Regions from separate parts of the Cupriavidus sp. 05L310 genome, predicted to be linked through region 1. Evidence: predicted binding sites of a transcription regulator. Region 1 holds the regulator's gene; the other holds the start of a gene.

Region 1 (10,290 bases):
GGCCTGGTGCGCTATGTCGTGCTGCGCGCCGCCAACGTCAACTTGCCGCGCACCACCGAAGCCATGGGCGATCGCGGAGTCGCGCTGGAGCGCAGCCAGGTGGCATCGGGCGACCTGGTTTTCTTCAATACCACGGGCCGCGCCAATTCGCATGTCGGCATCTATGTCGGGCAGAACCGCTTTGTCCATGCACCCTCCACCGGCGGCACGGTGCGCCTTGAGGACATGAGCAAATCCTATTGGGCCTCCCGCTACAACGGTGCCCGACGGGTCGCGACAGGGTTTACGCCGCCGCCGGCTGCCTCACCGGCGCCGCAGCCATCGGTTGTGCCGCCGGTGCCGGTGGACGACGACCCCATCGCCGCATTCGCCAATCGCTGACGGCATACGCTCTCCCGCACCGCAACAAACAAAAAGCCAGGCATTGCGCCTGGCTTTTTGCATTCTTGTCGAAGAGGTGTCCGATCGCTCAGAGCACGTGCCGGCCGATCCACCACGCGATGGCTGCCATGAAGGCAGAAGCCGGAATGGTCAGCACCCAGGCCCAGACGATGTTGCCCGCCACGCCCCAGCGCACCGCCGACATCTTCTGCACCGAACCCACGCCGACGATGGCGCCCGTGATGGTGTGCGTGGTCGACACCGGCACGCCCAGCGCCGAAGCGATGAACAGCGTGATCGCGCCACCGGTCTCCGCGCAAAAGCCGCCTACCGGCTTGAGCTTGGTAATCTTCTGGCCCATGGTACGCACGATGCGCCAGCCACCGAACATGGTACCCATGCCGATCGCCACGTAGCAGGAAACGATGACCCAGACCGGCGGCTCCGCGCCGCCCTGCGCCACGTGACCGCTGGCGATCAGCAACATCCAGATGATGCCGATGGTCTTTTGCGCGTCATTGCCTCCGTGGCCCAGGCTGTAGAGCGAGGCCGAGATCAGCTGCAGCCTGCGGAACCAGCGGTCCACCCGCGACGGCGGCGTGCGAAAGAACGTCCAGGCCACGATCACCATCATCAGCGAACCGAGCAGGAAACCCAGCAGCGGTGAGATCACGATAAAGGCCACGGTCTTGAGCAAGCCACCACCAACCAGCGCACCGGTGCCGCTCTTGGCCACCGCGGCGCCAACCAGGCCGCCGATCAGCGCGTGCGAGGACGACGAGGGAATGCCGTAGTACCAGGTGATCAGGTTCCAGGCAATGGCACCCATCAGGGCGCCGAAGATGACATAGTGATCGACAATATTGACGTCGATCGTGCCGGTTCCCACCGTGGCCGCCACCTTGAGGTGGAAGATAAAGATAGCCACCACGTTGCACATGGCGGCCATCGCCACCGCATGGTGCGGCTTGAGCACGCCCGTCGACACCACCGTGGCAATCGAGTTGGCGGCATCGTGGAAGCCGTTCATGAAATCGAACAGCAAGGCGAGCGCCACCAGCAGGGCGATCACCCACAAGCTCATTTGTATGGTCTGCATTCCGATGTGTGCCTCAGGCGTTTTCCAGGACGATGCCTTCGATGATGTTGGCAACGTCCTCGCACTTGTCGGTGATGGTTTCCAGTTGCTCGTAGATGGCCTTCAGCTTGATCAGGCGCTTGACGTCCGTCTCGTCGCGGAACAGCTTGGACATCGCCGCGCGCATTACGCGATCGGCCTCGGACTCGAGCTGGTCGATCTGCTGTGCCGTCTTCAGGATCGCGCTGGCATTGCTCATGTCTTCAAGCAGGCCGACCGCGATCTTGACCTGGTCGCAGCACTGCACGCAGATGGCGGCGAGCTTGCGCGCCTCGTCCGTCAGGCTGGTCACGTCGTACAGCGAGATGGTTTCCGCCACGTCTTCCATCAGGTCGAGGATATCGTCCATGGTGGTGATGAGCTTGTGAATCTCGTCGCGGTCCAGCGGCGTGATGAAGGTCTTGTGCAGCAGGTCGATCGTGTCGTGCGTAATGCGATCAGCCTTCTTTTCAGTGGCCTGCACGCGGCGCGCATGCGCCTCGGCATTGGGCAGATCGTTGACCAGCACCTCCAGCTCGCGGGCGGCGGTCACCGCGCAATCGGCATGCTGGTTGAAGTATTCGAAGAACTTGCCCTCGGTGGGCATGAATCGGCCGAACATGGAATGTTCCTTGTCGAAGCGCGGGGGCGCCGCGGGTTATTGCTGAATGAGGCAGGTACGCATTGCATGACAGCCGCCCTGGGGCGGCTGTCATCAAAACGCAATATTTTACAGGGTTGTGGAGCGAAGCCGGAGGACTTTGACAAGCGGCATGGACAATCCACCATCGCAGCCGAGCCACGATGCCCGGCAAGCCGCGCCAGGACAGGCTTCAGGTATCGTTATCGAAGAAAGCGGGGCCGCCGCTGAAGTTGTCAAACTTCGTGAATTGACCCAAGAAAGTCAGGCGCACGGTCCCGATGGGGCCGTTACGCTGTTTACCGATAATAATTTCGGCCGTGCCCTTGTCCTGCGAATCCGGGTTGTAGACCTCATCACGGTAAATAAACAGGATCACGTCGGCATCCTGTTCGATAGCGCCGGATTCACGCAAGTCGGACATCACCGGGCGCTTGTTGGGCCGCTGCTCAAGGCTTCGGTTCAGCTGCGAGAGCGCGATCACCGGACAGTTGAGTTCCTTGGCCAGCCCCTTGAGCGAACGCGAGATTTCCGAGATTTCGGTCGCGCGGTTTTCACCGCCGCCCGAACCCGACATCAACTGCAAATAGTCGATGATGATCAGGCCAAGCTGGCCGCACTGGCGCGCCAGCCGCCGCGAGCGGGCCCGCAGTTCCATCGAGCTCAGCGCCGGGGTTTCGTCGATGAACAACTGGGCATCGTTCATGCGCTGGATGGCATGTGTAAGCCGTGGCCAGTCCTCGTCGAGCAGGCGGCCGGTACGCAGGCGGTGCTGGTCCAGGCGGCCGACCGAGCCAAGCATACGCATGGCCAGCTGTGTGCCGGCCATTTCCATCGAGAACACCGCCACGGGCAGGCCCTGCTCCACCGCCACGTGCTCGCCGATATTCAGCGAGAAGGCGGTCTTACCCATCGAGGGGCGCCCGGCAACGATGATCAGGTCGCCCGCCTGCATGCCGCTGGTCATGCGGTCCAGATCGATGAATCCCGTCGGCACGCCCGTCACGTCGGTACTCGAGTCACGGTGGTACAACTCGTCGATGCGCTCCACCACCTGCGTCAGCAGCGGCTGGATCTCCTGGAAGCCCTTCTGCCCGCGCGAGCCCTCCTCGGCAATGGCGAACACCTTCGATTCGGCTTCGTCGAGCAGTTCCCGCACTTCGCGCCCCTTGGGGGCGAAGGCCGCACTGGCGATATCGTCGGCCGCGGTGACCAGCTTGCGCAGCACCGAACGCTCGCGCACGATTTCCGCATAGCGGCGGATATTGGCAGCACTAGGTGTGTTCTGCGCCAGCGAATTCAGATAGGCCAGCCCGCCCACCTCCTCCGCCTTGCCAGCGACCTGAAGCGTCTCGTAGACAGTGATGACGTCGGCGGGCTTGGTGGCGGCGATCAACCGGGAGATGCTCTGGAAGATCATCCGGTGATCGAAGCGGTAGAAGTCCGCTTCGGACAGGAAATCGGCGATACGGTCCCAGGCGGCATTGTCCAGCAGCAAGCCACCCAGCACCGATTGCTCGGCCTCGATGGAGTGCGGTGGAACCTTGAGATTATCTAGTTGGGGGTCTGCGACGGGCGCGTTCATGGGAAGGGATTATAACGGTCGCCGCCAGACAGCCGGGGGAGAATTCGCAGCCGGTTGTTACCGCGTCCGGCCAAGTGACGGCGGGACAACCAGCCCTGTGGCAATGATGCAAACGAGGGTAGCGGCCAAACAAAAAGGCAGGAGCAAAACGCTCCTGCCTTTTTGTTTGGTCAAGCCCGATACCGGCAACCGGCCCTGCCAGCCCAACAGGCAAGCGGGACCGGTAGCGAGATCAGTGCTTAGACGTGTTCGCCCAGGACGGAAACCGTCACGTCGACCAGCACGTCGGTATGCAGCGAAACGCTGACCGGATGGTCGCCGACGATCTTCAGCGGGCCATTCGGCAGGCGCACTTGCGCCTTCTCAACCTTGAAGCCTTGACCAGCCAGCGCTTCGGCGATGTCGGCGTTGGTGACGGAACCGAACAGGCGGCCGTCCACACCCGACTTCTGGGTGATTTGCACGGTCAGGCCGTTCAGCTTTTCGCCTTCGCCCTGGGCCGCGGCCAGCTTCTCGGCAGCTGCCTTTTCCAGTTCAGCGCGCTTGACTTCGAACTCGCTGATAGCGGTCTGGGTAGCACGGCGGGCCTTCTTGTTCGGGATCAGGAAGTTACGGGCATAGCCGTCCTTCACGCGAACGATGTCACCCAGGTTGCCCAGATTGATGACTTTCTCAAGCAGAATAATTTGCATCGTGTTTTCTCCTTAACGGACCTAGGGCCGATCAGTTCTTGTGCAGGTCGGTGTAAGGCATCAGCGCGAGGAAACGCGCGCGCTTGATAGCCGTATCGAGCTGACGCTGATAGTGCGCCTTGGTGCCGGTCAGGCGGGCGGGGGTAATCTTGCCGTTGTCGCCGATGAAATCCTTCAGGGTGTCCAGATCCTTGTAGTCGATCTGTTCCACGCCAGCCACGGTGAAGCGGCAGAAGCGCTTGCGCTTGAACAGCGGGTTTTGCTGCTGGAAGCGCTTCTTGTTCTTGTTGTCACGTTTGACGAATGCCATGATTCAATCCTTTTCGAATGCTTTACATCCAGTGATGTGAAAGACGAGAGCCTTGCTGTTGCGGTGCTTGCGGGCCAGGAATCCTTCGCAGTCGAGCATCGCGCCGAGCGGAGTCCGCTCAAGCCGCTGGCCGATCTGACCGATTCCCATGGCGGCGATGGCGAATTCCACCTGCCTGGGCGTTTGCGCCTCGACCGTCTCGCCCGCGTACTGCAAGATGCAGTTGACAACGGGGACCCCGGCCGGGGTGTAACGCAAGGCATCGCGTTCCGCGAGCGTTGCGCAGAGCCTTAGCTGGTTCAACGCACTCTCCCGCACCGATGCCCGCACTTGCCGCCGCGGCGTTCAACGCCCACGGCAACCACAACAGTCCGCACTTAGGCGGCCTGGACTTCGCTGGTCTGTTGCGCGGCCTTGCGGGCTTCTTCGCGCTGCACTTCCTTCATCATCGGGGACGGTGCGGTTTCGGCCTTCTTGGTCTGAACGATGAGGTGGCGCAGCACCGCGTCGTTGAACTTGAACGCGTGTTCGAGTTCAGCCAGGGTTTCCTTGCCGCATTCGATGTTCAGGCAAACGTAGTGAGCCTTGGCCAGCTTCTGGATCATGTAGGCCATCTGACGGCGGCCCCAGTCTTCCACACGGTGGATCTGGCCTTCCTGCGACGTGACCAGCGTCTTGTAACGCTCGATCATGGCCGGAACTTGTTCGCTCTGGTCCGGATGGACGATAAATACGATTTCGTAATGACGCATTGACGCTCCTTTTGGATAAGCCGCCCGGGCGCCATGTCCGGTGCAGCAAGGTTGGATAGCCTTAAAGTATAGCGTGCTTTTGCCTTTTGGAGCAAGCCGCCTTAGTTTTCGGCGAAGAGCGCCTGCAACGCAGCGGGATCCGCAGCCAGTCCGGGCGTTGTCGCCAGGGCCAGCATCAGGAGCACGCGCGCCTTATATGGATTGAGATCGCCTGCAGAAACGAAGGCACCTGAAGCCGGTCGTGGAGGTGCCGGCATTGCCACATGCCCTGCCCCGGTGCGCGAGCTACGCACCACGGCCACTCCCGCCCCGGCCGCGTCCACCAGCGCATCGACCAGCGACTGGTGAACCGACCCGTTGCCTGCGGCCGCCACGACCAGCCCCGCCACACCTGCCTGCGCCAAAGCATCCACCACCAACCGGCCGGGCTCCGCGTAACTAGCAATAATCTCCACCTGCGGCCACTTGCACGGCACGGCCCAGGCCCGGTCCGGCAACAGCCGGGGCGCACGGACAAATCGCACGAGGTCGTCCTGCACGAACCCGATCGGGCCAGCCAGCGGCGACACAAAAGCGTTGACCGCTGACGTATGTCCCTTCACCACATCCCGCCCGGCATGGATTTCCTGATTAATCACCAGTAGCACGCCCTTGCCCGCCGCCCCGGCGCTGGCAGCCACCCGTACCGCGTCCAGCAGGTTCAAGGGACCATCGGCCGACAGGGAGGTCGAAGGCCGCATCGCCGCCGTCAGCACCACCGGCACCGTGCCCACCCATGCCAGATGCAGCAGCATTGCCGTCTCCTCCAGCGTATCGGTGCCATGGGTAATCACAATGCCCGCCACATCGGCCTGCGCAGACCAGAACGCAACGCGTTCAACCAACCGGGCCCAGAGGACGAACGACATGTCCTTGCTATCCACCTGCGCCACCTGCTCCGCCTCGACGCGGGCCACGGCACCGAGCGCCGGCACAGCATCAAGCAGCGCCGTCACAGGCACCGTGGCCGCCTGGTACTTCGCGCTGCTGGCAGCACTGGATGAAGAACCGGCAATGGTGCCACCGGTAGCAAGCACGACGACACGAGGCAGGAGGGACATGGCGAGATAGAGATCGAAAGCCAGAAAGGTTAAGCAGCGAGCGAAAAATTAGGCTGCAAGTGCCGCGAATTGTAACGCCCAGGCTCACGCCGCACGGCGCGGCGAGCCTCGCCTGACGCACCTGTCGATGCGCAAACTCCCAAAATTCCGCTTGCACTTCACTCGATACTGTATAAAATCACAGCATACTGTTTAAACATACAGTGCTTTCCAACACGGCGACCATGGCGACCCTGACACCGCGACAGCAGCAGATTTTCGATCTGATTCGCAGCAGCCTCCAGCACACGGGCTTTCCGCCCACACGCGCCGAGATCGCCGCCAAGTTCGGCTTCTCATCGCCCAATGCTGCCGAGGAACACCTGAGGGCTCTGGCCCGCAAGGGCGTAATCGAACTCACCCCCGGCGCCTCGCGCGGCATCCGGCTCAAGGTTTCGCGCAGCGACTCAGAACTACCAGACCAATTCTCGCTGCCAATGGCCGGCGTGATGCAACTGACGCTGCCCCTGGTCGGGCGCGTCGCGGCCGGTAGCCCGATCCTTGCCGCAGAACACATCGATCGCCAATACCAGGTCGACGCTTCGGTGTTCGACGTGCAACCTGACTACCTGCTCCGGGTACGTGGCCTGAGCATGCGGGACGCCGGCATCCTCGATGGCGATCTGCTTGCGGTCAAGCGTGCCAGCGAGGCCCCGAACGGCAAGATCGTCGTTGCGCGACTGGGAGACGACGTCACCGTCAAACGCCTCAACCGCCGCGGCGACTCGATCGAACTCATTGCCGAGAATCCCGATTTCCCCAGCATCATCGTGCGCCCCGGCCGCGAAGAATTCTCTCTGGAAGGTATCGCCGTCGGCTTGATCCGACCCAGCGGCTTCTGACGAGTGCGGCTGAGGCGGGCAAGCCCGTATCACGCCGACGCCCGATTGTGCCAACGCCGCCCGCTAGTCGGGCACCGCTAACTGTTGTTGCAAGTCACCAGGTGTAGCCATGCTGCCAGCCAACCGCCTCTCCGCCCGCCGCCCCGTCAAGCCCGTACCATTCCGCCAATCCAAAGGCGTGCGTATCTACCAGGGTGCGCAACGACGCACCATGGTGGGCAGCATGGCAGCCATCTGCCGCATGCTTGAGCTGGAGGAGTCGGCCAAGCTTTCATAGGTGGGTTACGGCAGCACTCACTTGCGCGCGTCGCGGTAACCGACCTAACCGGCTGAAATCGCATAAGGCAGCGCAGAGAAAAAATTTGTGCAGAGTGCTAGCCATCCGCCTTTTGGTATTGTATGATCTTGTTCTTCGTTGCTCAGCAGCCAGCTGAGCAACCTCTACGGTGGCTGTAGCTCAGTTGGTAGAGTCCAGGATTGTGATTCCTGTCGTCGTGGGTTCGAGTCCCATCAGCCACCCCAAGAATTTGCCCTGCAAAACAGCGCCTTAACCAAGGCGCTGTTTTCATTTGTGCATCCCAAAGCCGGGTTCCATTCCCGCCATCCTCCCACGGTGGGAATACTTGCAACCGCCGGTGTCAGCACCACCGGCTCGATCTAGCCTGCTTCAGCATACCCCTCCCCCGTTTCTTCCACGCAGCGACCTCTCCCATCCCTTAGCTAGTCCGCAAGAGGGAATCCAAATTCGCCGCGCTCCAGATCTCGTTCAAATGCGACTGTCCACGAAATGCCGGTAGCTGCGGGATAGACTTGGACGTCTCCGCCCACTCGGGCGACAGTGATTTTCCGGGGGATATGACTCGCCCCGCTGCCTCGCGAAATGCCCTCTTCCTCGCTCACCTCGAAGTCTTCTCGAACAAATCCATGCCGCGCGCAGGCGGATTCAAAGTCGCCGCGTTCATTCACGGGCAATTCGTGGAACAGCTTTTGAACCATGGCTATCTCCCAGAGCCTGGCAAAATCCTAGCATGACGGCAAACCAGCGCGCATAGCCAGAAGCGCCAGGCATGAGCCTCATCGAGCGAATGAGAGTGCGGAATCAAAGTTCTACGAGGTGCCTAGATGCTCAGCGCCAGGAGCATCTCACACGATGGCGATTGCACAAGCGAACCTTGACCAAGCGATTTTGGACTCCGCTGAACATTATCGCCGGGCGATTGCCAACGCTTAACAGGCGCGTCTCCTGACTATCACGGCTACACCTGGGCCGACCGATAGCGGGGGGATCGTCAGCCACCGCAGGTCCGTTGAGTACCGCAGTAAGGCGCCTGGCAAAGCATCGTGCGACAGGTTCACAGTAAAAATCAGCCATCTCAAAAGCAAATCAGATCGAACTGCTCTTGCCTGGATCGCATACCCACTAGGTATGGCAGTTCGTCATCCAGCCATTCGATGGGCAAACTCGAATGGATGCGCTGCCCCTCCTGACGCAATTCGCGAGTTGGCTCCACTGCCACGACGCGACGCCCAAGCCGCGCAACAGGAATGACGCGACAAGCATTGATTTTAGATATTTCCCCTACGGCCGAGGAAGCGAACGGTTCTCGCTCGATTTTAGCCTGCAAGCTAACAGCCCACTGAAGGCGAACCGCCAGGATCGCCCCCAAATAGAGTGGGTATGGGATCAATCGCCGTCTTTCCATATGGCAATATCTTGCCATGCGGCCTTGATCACCTGAAGGGCCTCTCCTACTCAGCACCGACATGGGAGCTTGAAATATGGCCGGCACCAGCCTGCTTTTGTTGATCGACGACATCACCTCGATCCTTGACGATGTGGCAACCATGAGCAAGGTGGCTGCCAGGAAGACCGCTGGTGTCCTGGGCGACGATCTTGCCCTCAATGCGCAACAGGTCAGCGGCGTGAAAGCCGATCGCGAGTTGCCGGTTGTGTGGTCGGTTGCGGTGGGTTCTTTGCGCAACAAGGCGATTCTGGTACCGGCTGCGCTCGCAATCAGTGCTGCGACCCCTTGGGCGATCGTGCCACTGCTGATGGTGGGCGGCGCGTTCCTTTGCTACGAAGGATTTGAAAAGATCGCGCACCGCTTCATGCACGGAGAGTCACGGAGCGAAGTAGATCCTCCTGGCGAGCATCAGGCACAAGATCCTCCGACGGATTCAGCAATTGACGAGAAGGCGAAGATCCGCGGCGCGGTGCGCACGGATTTCATCCTGTCCGCCGAGATCATCGTGATCTCACTGGGGACCGTCTCCGGCGCGCCGTTTGGTACGCAGGTGGCCGTGCTGTCCGCCATCGCCCTCGTCATGACAGTGGGTGTCTACGGGCTAGTGGCCGGCATCGTCAAGCTCGACGATGCCGGCCTGTATCTTAGTCAGAAAGCCTCCACCCTCGCGCGAGCCGTGGGCCGCGGGGTTCTTCGGCTGGCGCCTTGGCTAATGCGTATACTTTCCGTTGTGGGTACCGTGGCAATGTTCCTGGTTGGCGGCGGGATACTGGCACACGGATTTCCTGGCATGCATCGCCTGACGGAGGTAACAACGCAAATGCTTGGGGAAGTACCGTTGCTCGGCAGTGGACTGGAAATAGCGGCACCGATGCTGATCAATGCGATGATCGGTCTGCTGGCCGGGGCGTTGGTTACGATCGGCTTCACGGCAGTGAAGCGAGGAATGCGGGTTCTTCTGCCGTCATCGCGCTAACTTGCGACTGGACCTGTACCTTGTGCTGGCGATCGCGGACAAGAAGGTTTGCTTGAAGCAGGCTTTAATCGGCCTTTTCGCCACGAGCGGATCAGAGCGCTGTGCTTGTTT
Region 2 (10,290 bases), on a different contig from region 1:
CGCCAGCGCGTGCTGGCCGCCCGCGCCCTGCAGCAGGCGCGCCAGGGCAAGCCCAACGCGGCGCTCTCGGGGCGCGAGATTGACGAGCACTGTCCGCTCACGCCCGAGGCGCAAGCCTTGCTGCGTGGCGCCATGACCAAGCTGGCCTGGTCGGCGCGCGCCTATTTCCGGGCGCTGAAGATCGCCCGCACGATTGCCGACCTGGCGGGAACCGAGCTATTGCAGCCCAGCCATGTGGGCGAGGCCATCCAGTACCGGCGGGCGCTGCGTACGCCGTAGCAACGGCGTGCGTCCGGTTCGCACTCAGCCACGCCGGGGCGGAGGCACCGCCACCGGCGGCTCCGTCGGCGGCGGTGGGTGTTCGATGGGTGGGAGATCGGGCGGAATGCCCGGCGGCGGCGGCTCCTCGTCCGGCGGCACGGTATGGGCCGGTCGTGCATGCAACCTGGCCTGCAGGGTGGAAGAGCTTCGCATTGCTTACCTCCGCTTGGGTCGTCCTACCTATTGAAGCAAACGCACCTGCGGGAAGCTAGCGCCAGATCGGCAGAGCGGGCCGGCGCGGATGCCGGCCCCGCTTCTTCAAGCCGGATGGCGCCGGACGAAGAACAGCGCGGTGCCCACGGCCACCAGCACGCTGCCGAAGATCCGGTTCTGCCAGCGCACCGCGCGCGCATTGCGCAACAGGCCGCGCATGCGCGAGGCCAGCAGCGCGTAGCCATGCATCACCACCAGGTCCACGGCGCACATCGTCACGGCCAGGATGGCGAGCTGGGGCGCGAGCGCATGGGCCGGGTCGATGAACTGCGGCAGCACCGCGACCATGAAGATGATGCCTTTGGGATTGGTCACATTGGTTAGCAAGCCGGTGGCGAAACGGCGGCGCGGGCTCAGCGCGGCAACGCGCGGCGCCTCCTGGCCCTGCGCCGCCTCATCCGGGGCGCTATCCACGCGGGCGCGCCACTGCTGCACGCCGATGTAGATCAGGTAGAGCGCACCGATCGTCTTGACCACGGCGAACGCATGCTCGGACGCCAGCAGCAGCGCGCCCAGGCCGCCGCCTGCCACCAGCAGGATGATCACCAGGCCGGTCTGCAAGCCAAAGATCGTAGTGGTGGTCTTGCGCAGCCCGTACGACAGGCCATGGCTCATCGACAGCACCGCCCCCGAACCCGGCGAAACGGCAATCACCCAACAAGCCGCGAAATAAGCCAGCCAAACTTCCCAACGCATGAATGAACTCCCTTGAACGGACTGATCGGCCCGCGCATTGCGGGCCGGCTAAAGCGCAATAAGGCTCGGCAGAGCTTAAAACGGATGAAAACCGGTGAGGAACTGGTCGACCTGCTCCGCCTGGCGCTGGTCGCGCGCGGCATCGCCGGCCTCCAGCACAACCGCCTGGTAGACGTGCACGCCGGAAGCCACCAGCCGCGCCGTCAGCCTGCGAGGCGACTGGTCCTGCGGCGAGACCGCAGCCACCTGCACCTCCACGCCGTCAAGCGCCACGGCGGGTGTCGCGGCCGACATCACCTTCACCTTGCGCGTCTTGACCGCTTCCGCGGGGTGGGGACCGAGGTTGCCAAGCAACCCCGCCTGCATCGATTCAAGCGCGGCCTGCCGCAACGCGGCATCGTCGGCGGGCAAGGTCACCACGCCAACGGCGAACAGGGTTTCGTCGATCCGGGCCGCGTCCATCGTCATCGGCAGCTTGCGCCCGGCAATGGCTACTTCGCGGGCGGCGCCGCTTGGCTTGCCCGGATAGAGCGCGGCGTACGCACCTTCGTTGGACTGAATGGTGCGCCAGTCATAGCGCGGCGAGCAGGCGATCAGCCCGGCGCCGAGTGCGGTCACGGCGAGGGCGGTGGCAAGCGAGGACGGTAACAAGCGGGAAAACCGGCGGTGGGACATCTCGGCAGTGGATACGGCAGCGTGCGGCAACGGTCCGGCGGACATTGCCGGGGACAGTGCCCGGGATTGTGCGATCCCGCATCCAGGGCGCGCGGGCGCGGCACCACGGATGCGGACGGAAGCCGCTATTATCGGGGAACCTGCGTGCCAGCGCGCATCCACATTGCCAGCCCATGCAAATCCCGTCGCCCGGCCACCCGTCAGTCCCGTCCATGCCGCAACCGCGCCGTGCGCCCGCCCGCCGTACCTTGCGCGCCGTGGCGGCGGTGATGGGTGCCCTCATCGTCACGACAAGCCATGGCGCCTTGGCCGCCAGCACCCACCTGCCCGCGGCAACCGACCTGGCCGCCCAGGCCAAGGCGGCGGCCACCCGCGGCGAACCGCTGGTGGTGCTGGTCACGCTGCCCGACTGCGTTTACTGCGAAACGGTGCGCCGCAACTATCTCGGCCCGCAGGCGGCGGCGGGCGAGATCGTGGCGCGGGAGCTCGACATGACCGCCAACACGCCGCTGCGCAATGCGGATGGCAGCATGACCACGGCGCGTGAATGGGCCCGCAGCCGCCACGTGACGGTGGCGCCCACGGTGCTCTTCCTGGACGCGCGCGGCCGCTCGCTGGCCACCCCGTTGCGCGGCATGCAGCCTGACTTCTACGGTGCCTACCTGGAACAGGCGCTGGATAAGGCCCGCTCGGCGTTGGCCGCCACGCCGGACTGAACTGCGGCTAATCGCCGCAGCGCGAGTGCCTCCATGCATGCATCCGGCAGCGCCGCGGCAGCGGCAGTAGAATGGCGGCTTGTCTGACCTGTCGGCGAGCATCATGACGACCTCCACTTCCCCAACCGCCCCTCCCGCGGCAAGCCCGGCCCGGCGCAAGCTCTGGCCCGCGATCGGCGCCGTGCTGCTGGTTGCCGTGCTGGGCTGGTTCGGCTACCGCGCCATCGCCCCAGCCACTGCCGCGCCGCCCGCCACCTTCACGCTGCTGTCGGGCGAGAAGGTCAGCACCGCCGATCTCAAGGGCAAGGTCTACCTGGTCAACTTCTGGGCCACCAGCTGCGTCACCTGCGTCAAGGAGATGCCGGACATGGTCAAGACCTATGACAAGTTCAAGGACAAGGGCCTGGAGTTCGTGGCGGTGGCAATGAGCTACGACCCGCCGATGTACGTGATGAACTATGCGCTAACCCGCAAGTTGCCGTTCAAGGTGGCGATGGACTCCGACGGCGCGGCGGCCAAGGCATTCGGCGAGGTCCAACTGACCCCGACCACCTTCGTGATCGATAAGGACGGCCGCATCCTCAAGCGTTATGTCGGCGAACCGGAGTGGGATGCGCTGCACAAGCTGCTCGACGGCGCGCTCGCCAAGGCGGCCTGATCCGCGCAGCCCGCCCGAATCCGCCGGAAAGGTGCCTGCCATGGCACCTTTTTTATTGCGGCAGCCCCACGCAACGGCCCCGGCCTTGCGCAGTTCGCCTGTATGGATATACAGTTACCGGCAGTTTTCCCCGCCCATGCCGGCCAGCGCACTTGCACGCCCGGCATCCCCAAAGGCCCCTGCCGTGTTACTCGATCCCGATCCCAGCGCCGTGCTTTGCGATGCACCCGCCAACAGGCAGGATGCCTGCGCCACGCCCGCCTACCTGTCCACCCTGAACCCGGAACAGCGCGCGGCCGTGACCCACGAGCCCGCCGCGCCGCTGCTGATCATCGCCGGCGCCGGCTCGGGCAAGACCAACACGCTGGCGCACCGGGTCGCGCACCTGGTGCTGGGCGGCGCCGATCCGCGCCGCATCCTGCTGCTGACGTTCTCGCGCCGCGCGGCGTCGGAGATGGGGCGGCGGGTCGAGCGCATCGTGGACCAGGCGCTCGGCATGCAGACCTCCGGCGCGGGCCGCGCCGCGCTGACGTGGTCGGGCACCTTCCACGCCATCGGCGCGCGCCTGTTGCGCGAGTACGCCGAGACGCTCGGCCTGTCGCCCAGCTTCACCATCTGCGATCGCGGCGATGCCGCCGACCTGATGAATGTGGTACGCCATGACCTCGGCCTGTCCGCGCAGGCCTCGCGTTTCCCGCGCAAGGAAACCTGCCTGTCGATCTACTCGCGCGTGGTCAACACGCAGGCCCCGCTGGAAGACGTGCTCAAGCAATGGTTCCCGCGCTATGCCATGTGGACGGATGCGCTGCGCGGGCTGTTCGCCGGCTATGTGGAAGCCAAGCAGAAGCAGCAGGTGCTCGACTACGACGACCTGCTGCTCTACTGGGCGCAGGCCTTGGCCGAACCCGTGCTGGCGCAGGACATGGGCGCGCGCTTCGACCATGTGCTGGTGGACGAATACCAAGACACCAATGCGCTGCAGGCCGCCATCCTGCTCGCGCTCAAGCCCGACGGACGCGGCCTGACCGTGGTGGGTGACGATGCCCAGTCGATCTATGCCTTCCGTGGCGCCACGGTGCGCAACATCCTCGATTTCCCCGGACAGTTCACACCGGCCGCGGACATGGTCACGCTGTCGCAGAACTACCGCTCGACCCAGCCTATCCTGGCCGGCGCCAATGCGGTGATCGGCCTCGCGGCCGAACGCTATACCAAGGACCTGTGGTCGGAGCGCGGCTCGGCCGAGAAACCGGAGATCGTCGTGGTCAACGATGAAGCGGACCAGGCCCGCTACGTGGTCGAGCAGATCCTGGCGCGGCGCGAGGCCGGGCTGGCGCTGCTGTCGCAGGCCGTGCTGTTCCGCGCCGCCGACCACAGCGCGCAGCTCGAGATCGAGCTGGTCCGGCGCAACATCCCCTTCGTCAAGTTCGGCGGCCTGAAATTCCTGGAATCCACGCACGTAAAGGATGTGCTGGCGGTCGTGCGCTGGCTGGAAAATCCGCGCGACCGCATGGCGGGCTTCCGCAGCCTGCAGCTATTGCCCGGCGTGGGACCAAAAACCGCCGCGCGCGCGCTGGACGCGGTGGAAATCGCCACCGAGCCGCTGTTCGCGCTGGAATCCTTCGAGGCACCGCCGGCCGCCGCCGAGGCGTGGCCCGATCTGCTGGCGCTGGCGCGCAGCCTGATGGCGCCGGCCGCGCCGTGGCCCTCGGCCTTCGAGCAGGTGGTGGCGTGGTACCAGCCGCATCTGGAACGCCTGCACGACGACGCTCCCGCGCGCGCGGCCGATCTCCAGCAACTGGAACGAATCGCCGCCACCTACGCCTCGCGCGAGCGCTTCCTGACCGAACTCACGCTCGACCCGCCGGATGCGTCGAGCGACGAATCCGGCGTGCCGCTGCGCGACGAGGATTACCTGATCCTGTCGACCATCCACTCGGCCAAGGGCCAGGAATGGAAGGCGGTCTACGTGCTCAACGCCGTCGACGGCTGCATGCCTTCGGACCTGGCCACCGGCACCACCGAGGAAATCGAGGAAGAGCGCCGCCTGCTGTATGTGGCGATGACCCGCGCCCGCGACCACCTCGACATCGTGGTGCCGCAGCGCTTCTATGTGCACCAGCAGACCGGCTATGGGGATCGCCACGTCTACGCTTCGCGCACGCGCTTCCTGCCCAACCGGGTGATGCCGCTGTTCCACAGCCGCGCCTGGCCGCCGCCCCCGCCGGTCGCGGACGCGCCAGCCAGGGCGCCGTTGCCCAGGCTCGACCTGGCCGGGCGCATGCGGGATATGTGGCGTTGAGCTGCCGTTGACGGCAAGCTGCCCTACAACCCGTAGCGCTTGATCTTGTCGTACAGCGTGGCCTTGCCAACCTGCAGCAGGTCCGCGGCCTGGCTGACCGCGCCGCCGGTGCGCGCCAGCGTATCGGCGATGACAGCACGCTCGTAGTGTTCCATGCGCTCCTTGAGCGGCGTGGAGTCGTCGAGCGCATCGGCGCGCGTGCCGCCCTCGGGCACGCCCAGCACCAGACGGTCGGCGGCGTTGCGCAACTCGCGCACATTGCCGGGCCAGGCGCGCTGCATCAGCGCCTGGCGCTGCAGCTCGGAGAGGATGGGCGCGGGGCGCTGGTAGCGCACCGCCGCCACCAGCATGAAGTGCTCGAACAGCGGCACGATATCCTCGCGCCGCTCGCGCAGCGGGGGCAGCGGGATGGTGACGACATTGAGCCGGTAGTAGAGATCCTGGCGGAACGTGCCTTGCGCCACCAGCGCCTCCATATCCCCCTTTGCCGCCGCCACGATGCGCACATCGATTGCGATCGATGCATTGGACCCGAGCCGCTCCAGCGTGCCCTCCTGCAGCACGCGCAGCAGCTTGACCTGCAGCGCCAGCGGCATGCTCTCGATTTCGTCGAGGAACAGCGTGCCGCCGGAGGCATGCTCGAGCTTGCCCACGCGGCGCTTGCCGGCGCCGGTGAAAGCGCCCGCCTCATGGCCGAACATCTCGCTCTCGAAAATGGCCTCCGGCACCGCGCCGCAATTCAGCGCGACGAACGGTGCGTGATGCCGCGGCGACAAGGCATGCAGGCTGCGCGCCACCAACTCCTTGCCGGTGCCGGTCTCGCCGTTGATCATCACCGGCACGTCGGTGGCGGCCACGTTGGCCACCAGCATGCGCACCTGCTCGATGGCAGGAGAGCGCCCGATGATACGGGTGCCCGCGGCCGGGCCGGCCAGCTCGCGCCGCAGGGCGAGGTTTTCCAGTTCGAGCGCGCGCCGTTCCAGCGCGCGGCGCACGGTCTCGGTCAGGCGGTCGGCACCGAAGGGTTTCTCGATAAAGTCGTAGGCGCCTTCGCGCATGGCCTGCACCGCCATGGTGATGTCGCCGTGGCCGGTGACCAGGATCACGGGTACGCCCGGTGCCGCGTTGCGGCAGTGCTGCAACAGGTCCAGGCCGCTGGCGCCGGTGAGCCGCACGTCCGTCACCAGCACGCCGGGGAATTCCGGCGACAGGTGCGGCATGGCGGCTTCGGCCGAAGGCAGCGCCAGCACGGAGAAGCCAGCCAGTTCCAGGCTCTGCGCGGTAGCCTGGCGTACCAGGGGTTCGTCTTCGACGAACAGGACACGCAATCCGTCTTGCATGGCGATGCTCACTCAGTATGGGTGGGAGAGGTGGATCTTGGCTCCGCGCGGGGCGCGCCACCATCGGGCGCAGGTGCACGCCGCAGCACCACCACGAATTCGGCGCCGCCATCCGGCCGGCCGGCCGCGCTCAGCTGGCCGCCGAACTCGCGCACGATGGAGGTCGAGATGGCCAGTCCAAGGCCGAGGCCCTGGCCGATTTCCTTGGTGGTGAAGAAGGGCTCGAACAGCCTGGGCAAGACGTCGACGGGAATGCCGGTGCCGTTGTCGCGCACCGCGATGCTGACGGTGTCGCCGTGCTCGCTGACCGCCACTTCCACGCACGGCGCGTCCGGCGCAGCGGTGGCCAGCGCATCCAGCGCGTTACCGATGAGGTTGAGCAGCACTTGCTCGAGCTTGAGCTCGTCGGCCCACACCGCAGGCCCGGGCGGTTGCGACAAGCCCTCCACCCTTAGCGTGACGTGAGCGAGCCGCGGCGCCATCAGCGCCAGCACGTGATCCAGCGCGGCGCGCACATGCACCGCGTGGCGGCGCTGGCGCGCCTTGCCGGCGAACAGCTTGAGCTGCCCGGTGATCTTGCCCATGCGTGCCGTGAGATCGGCAATGGCGGCCAGGTTGTCGGTCACCGCATCGAGCTTGCCGCGCTCCAGCAGCACGCGGGTGTTGTCGGAAAAGGTGCGCAGGGCCGCCAGCGGCTGGTTCAGCTCATGGGTGATGCCCGCCGCCATCTGGCCCAGCGCCGCCAGCTTGCTGGCCTGCACCAGTTCGTCCTGTGCCGCGCGCAGTTCGCCCTCGGCGCGCGTGCGTTCGGCCACTTCGGCTTCCAGTTGCTCGTTGATGGCCATCAGGTCAGCCGTGCGCGCCTCCACGCGCCGCTCGAGTTCGTCGTAAGCGGCTTCGAGCAAGCGCCTGCCGTATTCGATGTCGCGCGCGCGCTGGCGGCGCTGGCGCCAGTTGAACAGCAGCAGGCACATGCAGGCATAGGCCAGCGCCGCGCCCACGGTGGCATTGCGCGCGCTCGCCAGCACCGGGTCCAGCGAGGCCATCACCTGCATGGTCCAGTCGGCCGGGCCCACCTTGCGGCTGATCTCGAGGTAACGCTCGGCGCTGCCGCCTGTGCCGATGCGCACCAGCCGCGCGCCCTCGCCCAGCACCGTATGGCCGAGCCAGCGCGTGACCGGCGATTGCAGCGCCTCCAGCGGCAGCGGCTTGACCGCCTGGTCGTGGTACTGGCGCGTGCGGTCCAGCTCCGACTGCAACTCGGGCGGCAGCGGCCGCAGCGTGCGGTATTGCCAGGCCGGAACCGATGAGAGAAAAACCACGCCGTGGTCGTCGCTCACCATCACCGGCTCGGCGCCGCCGGCGCCCGCGCGCTGGAACCACTCCAGGTTGAGCTTGACCACGGTCACGCCCACCACCCGGCTGCCCACCTTCACGGGCTGGGCGATGTAATAGCCGGGTTCGTCGCTGGTGATGCCGATGGCGTAGAAGCGCCCGACCTCCCCGCGCGAGGCGATCTGGAAATAGGGGCGAAAACGATAGTCGGTGCCAACGAAACTGCCCGGCTGGTCATGGTTGCTGGCGGCCAGCGCCACGCCGTTGGCGGCGATCACATAGGTGGCCGAAGCGCGCGCGCGGCGATTGACGTCGGACAGGTAGCGGTTGGCCGCCGCCACCCGCGCGGGATCGGTGGGCGCGGCCAGCAGGTCGTGAACGAAAGGATGAAGCGAGACCAGCGCGGGAAGGAACTCGTAGCGGTCGAGCGTGCTTTCCAGCGTGGCCGCGTAGCGGTCGGCGCGGGTCGCCGTGGTCTGTTGCAGGCCATCGACGCCGCGCTGCACCGAAACCAGCCAGGTCAGCGAGCACAGCGCCAGCAGGCCGATGGCCAGCGCCGCCACAAAGCCTCGCCAGCTTCCGCCGCCATCGCCCGGCGTATGCACCAGGCGGGCGGAAGCGGGATCATGCACGGCGAGGAAATCGTCGGAATGTGGCATCGGCGCATGCGAAGGGACACGCGCCGATGATACCCGCTGGCGGGCGGCGCCGGCTGGCGCCGCCGCCCCGGAGGCCCGGACCTCAGCGGACGCCGGAGCCGGCTTCGGCAAGTTCGGCCGTTTCATCGCCGCCACGGCGTAGCGCGCGGTCAAGCTGCACGCGGTCAAGTTCATGCTCCCACGCCGACATGACCACCGTCGCCACACCGTTGCCGATGATATTGGTCAGCGCGCGGCATTCGCTCATGAAGCGGTCGATGCCCAGGATCAGCACCATGCCCGCCACCGGAATATCCGGCACCACCGCCAGCGTGGCGGCCAGCGTGATGAAGCCGGAGCCGGTCACGCCGCTGGCGCCCTTGGAGGTGATCATCGCCACGCCCAGGACGGTGAGCTGCTGCAGCAGCGTGAGCTCGATGCCGGTGGCCTGGGCGATGAAGAGCACCGCCATGGTCATGTAGATGTTGGTGCCATCCAGGTTGAAGGAGTAACCCGTGGGCACCACCAGCCCCACCACCGATTTGGAGCAGCCCAGGTTTTCCAGCTTTTCCATCAGGTGCGGCAGCGCGGCTTCCGACGAGCTGGTGCCCAGTACGATCAGCAGTTCTTCCTTGATGTAGGCGATGAAGCGGAAGATGTTGAAACCCGTCAGGCGCGCCACCGTACCCAGCACCACCACCACGAAGACGATCGCGGTGAAGTAGAAGGTGCCGATCAGCTTGAGCAGCGGCACCAGCGAACCGAGACCGTACTTGCCGATGGTGAAGGCCATCGCGCCGAACGCGCCAAGCGGCGCCACCTTGGTGATCACATGCACGATGTGGAAGAACACCTTGGATACCTGTTCGACGAAGTCGAACACAATCTTCGAGCGGTCGCCCATCGCCGCCAGCGCCGAGCCGAAGAACAGCGAAATCAGCAGGATCTGCAGGATGTCGCCGTTGGCGAACGCGCTGACCATCGTGTCCGGGATGATGTGCATGAAGAACTCGACCGTGCTCTGGCCGTGCGCCTGCGTCACGTATTGCGAGATCGCCTTGGTGTCGAGCGTGGCCGGATCAATGTTGAATCCGACGCCCGGCTTCAGTATGTGCGCGGACAGCAGGCCGATGAGCAGCGCGAAGGTGGAGATCACCTCGAAGTACAGCAGCGCCTTGCCGCCCACGCGGCCCACCTTCTTCATGTCGCGCATGCCGGCGATGCCGGACACCACGGTACAGAAGATGATCGGCCCGATGATCATCTTGATCAGCTTGATGAAGCCGTCGCCCAGCGGCTTCATTGCAATGCCCGTAGCGGGCCAGAAGTGCCCGAGCACGATGCCCACCGCGATGGCGAATAGCACCTGCACGTACAGGATCTTGTAGAAGGGTTT

Evidence for each region. Region 1 encodes LexA, which represses DNA repair genes until DNA is damaged. Its sites were predicted from a motif close to ACTGTATNNNNATACAGT; they were not measured.
Region 2: AC1DS6_RS28390 (ATP-dependent helicase) is a predicted target of LexA. The motif match lies at 3,377-3,394, and genes of this name have one in related genera.

What each region holds. Positions count from the first base shown of each region.
Region 1 is NZ_JBFTOX010000067.1:45,333-55,622, forward strand. It holds gene AC1DS6_RS35505 (C40 family peptidase) at 1-381, shown strand, start outside; gene AC1DS6_RS35510 (inorganic phosphate transporter) at 470-1,480, opposite strand; gene AC1DS6_RS35515 (DUF47 domain-containing protein) at 1,494-2,120, opposite strand; gene AC1DS6_RS35520 (replicative DNA helicase) at 2,332-3,723, opposite strand; gene rplI (50S ribosomal protein L9) at 3,963-4,415, opposite strand; gene rpsR (30S ribosomal protein S18) at 4,447-4,725, opposite strand; gene priB (primosomal replication protein N) at 4,729-5,028, opposite strand; gene rpsF (30S ribosomal protein S6) at 5,103-5,477, opposite strand; gene AC1DS6_RS35545 (asparaginase) at 5,579-6,577, opposite strand; gene lexA (transcriptional repressor LexA) at 6,802-7,458, shown strand; gene AC1DS6_RS35555 (hypothetical protein) at 7,568-7,735, shown strand; tRNA gene AC1DS6_RS35560 (tRNA-His) at 7,905-7,980, shown strand; gene AC1DS6_RS35565 (hypothetical protein) at 8,179-8,454, opposite strand; gene AC1DS6_RS35570 (DUF808 domain-containing protein) at 9,238-10,179, shown strand.
Region 2 is NZ_JBFTOX010000044.1:65,331-75,620, reverse strand. It holds gene AC1DS6_RS28415 (YifB family Mg chelatase-like AAA ATPase) at 1-279, shown strand, start outside; gene AC1DS6_RS28410 (LysE family transporter) at 580-1,230, opposite strand; gene AC1DS6_RS28405 (hypothetical protein) at 1,306-1,905, opposite strand; gene AC1DS6_RS28400 (thioredoxin domain-containing protein) at 2,118-2,621, shown strand; gene AC1DS6_RS28395 (TlpA disulfide reductase family protein) at 2,725-3,279, shown strand; gene AC1DS6_RS28390 (ATP-dependent helicase) at 3,416-5,581, shown strand; gene AC1DS6_RS28385 (sigma-54-dependent transcriptional regulator) at 5,605-6,921, opposite strand; gene AC1DS6_RS28380 (sensor histidine kinase) at 6,930-8,915, opposite strand; gene AC1DS6_RS28375 (dicarboxylate/amino acid:cation symporter) at 8,998-10,290, opposite strand, start outside.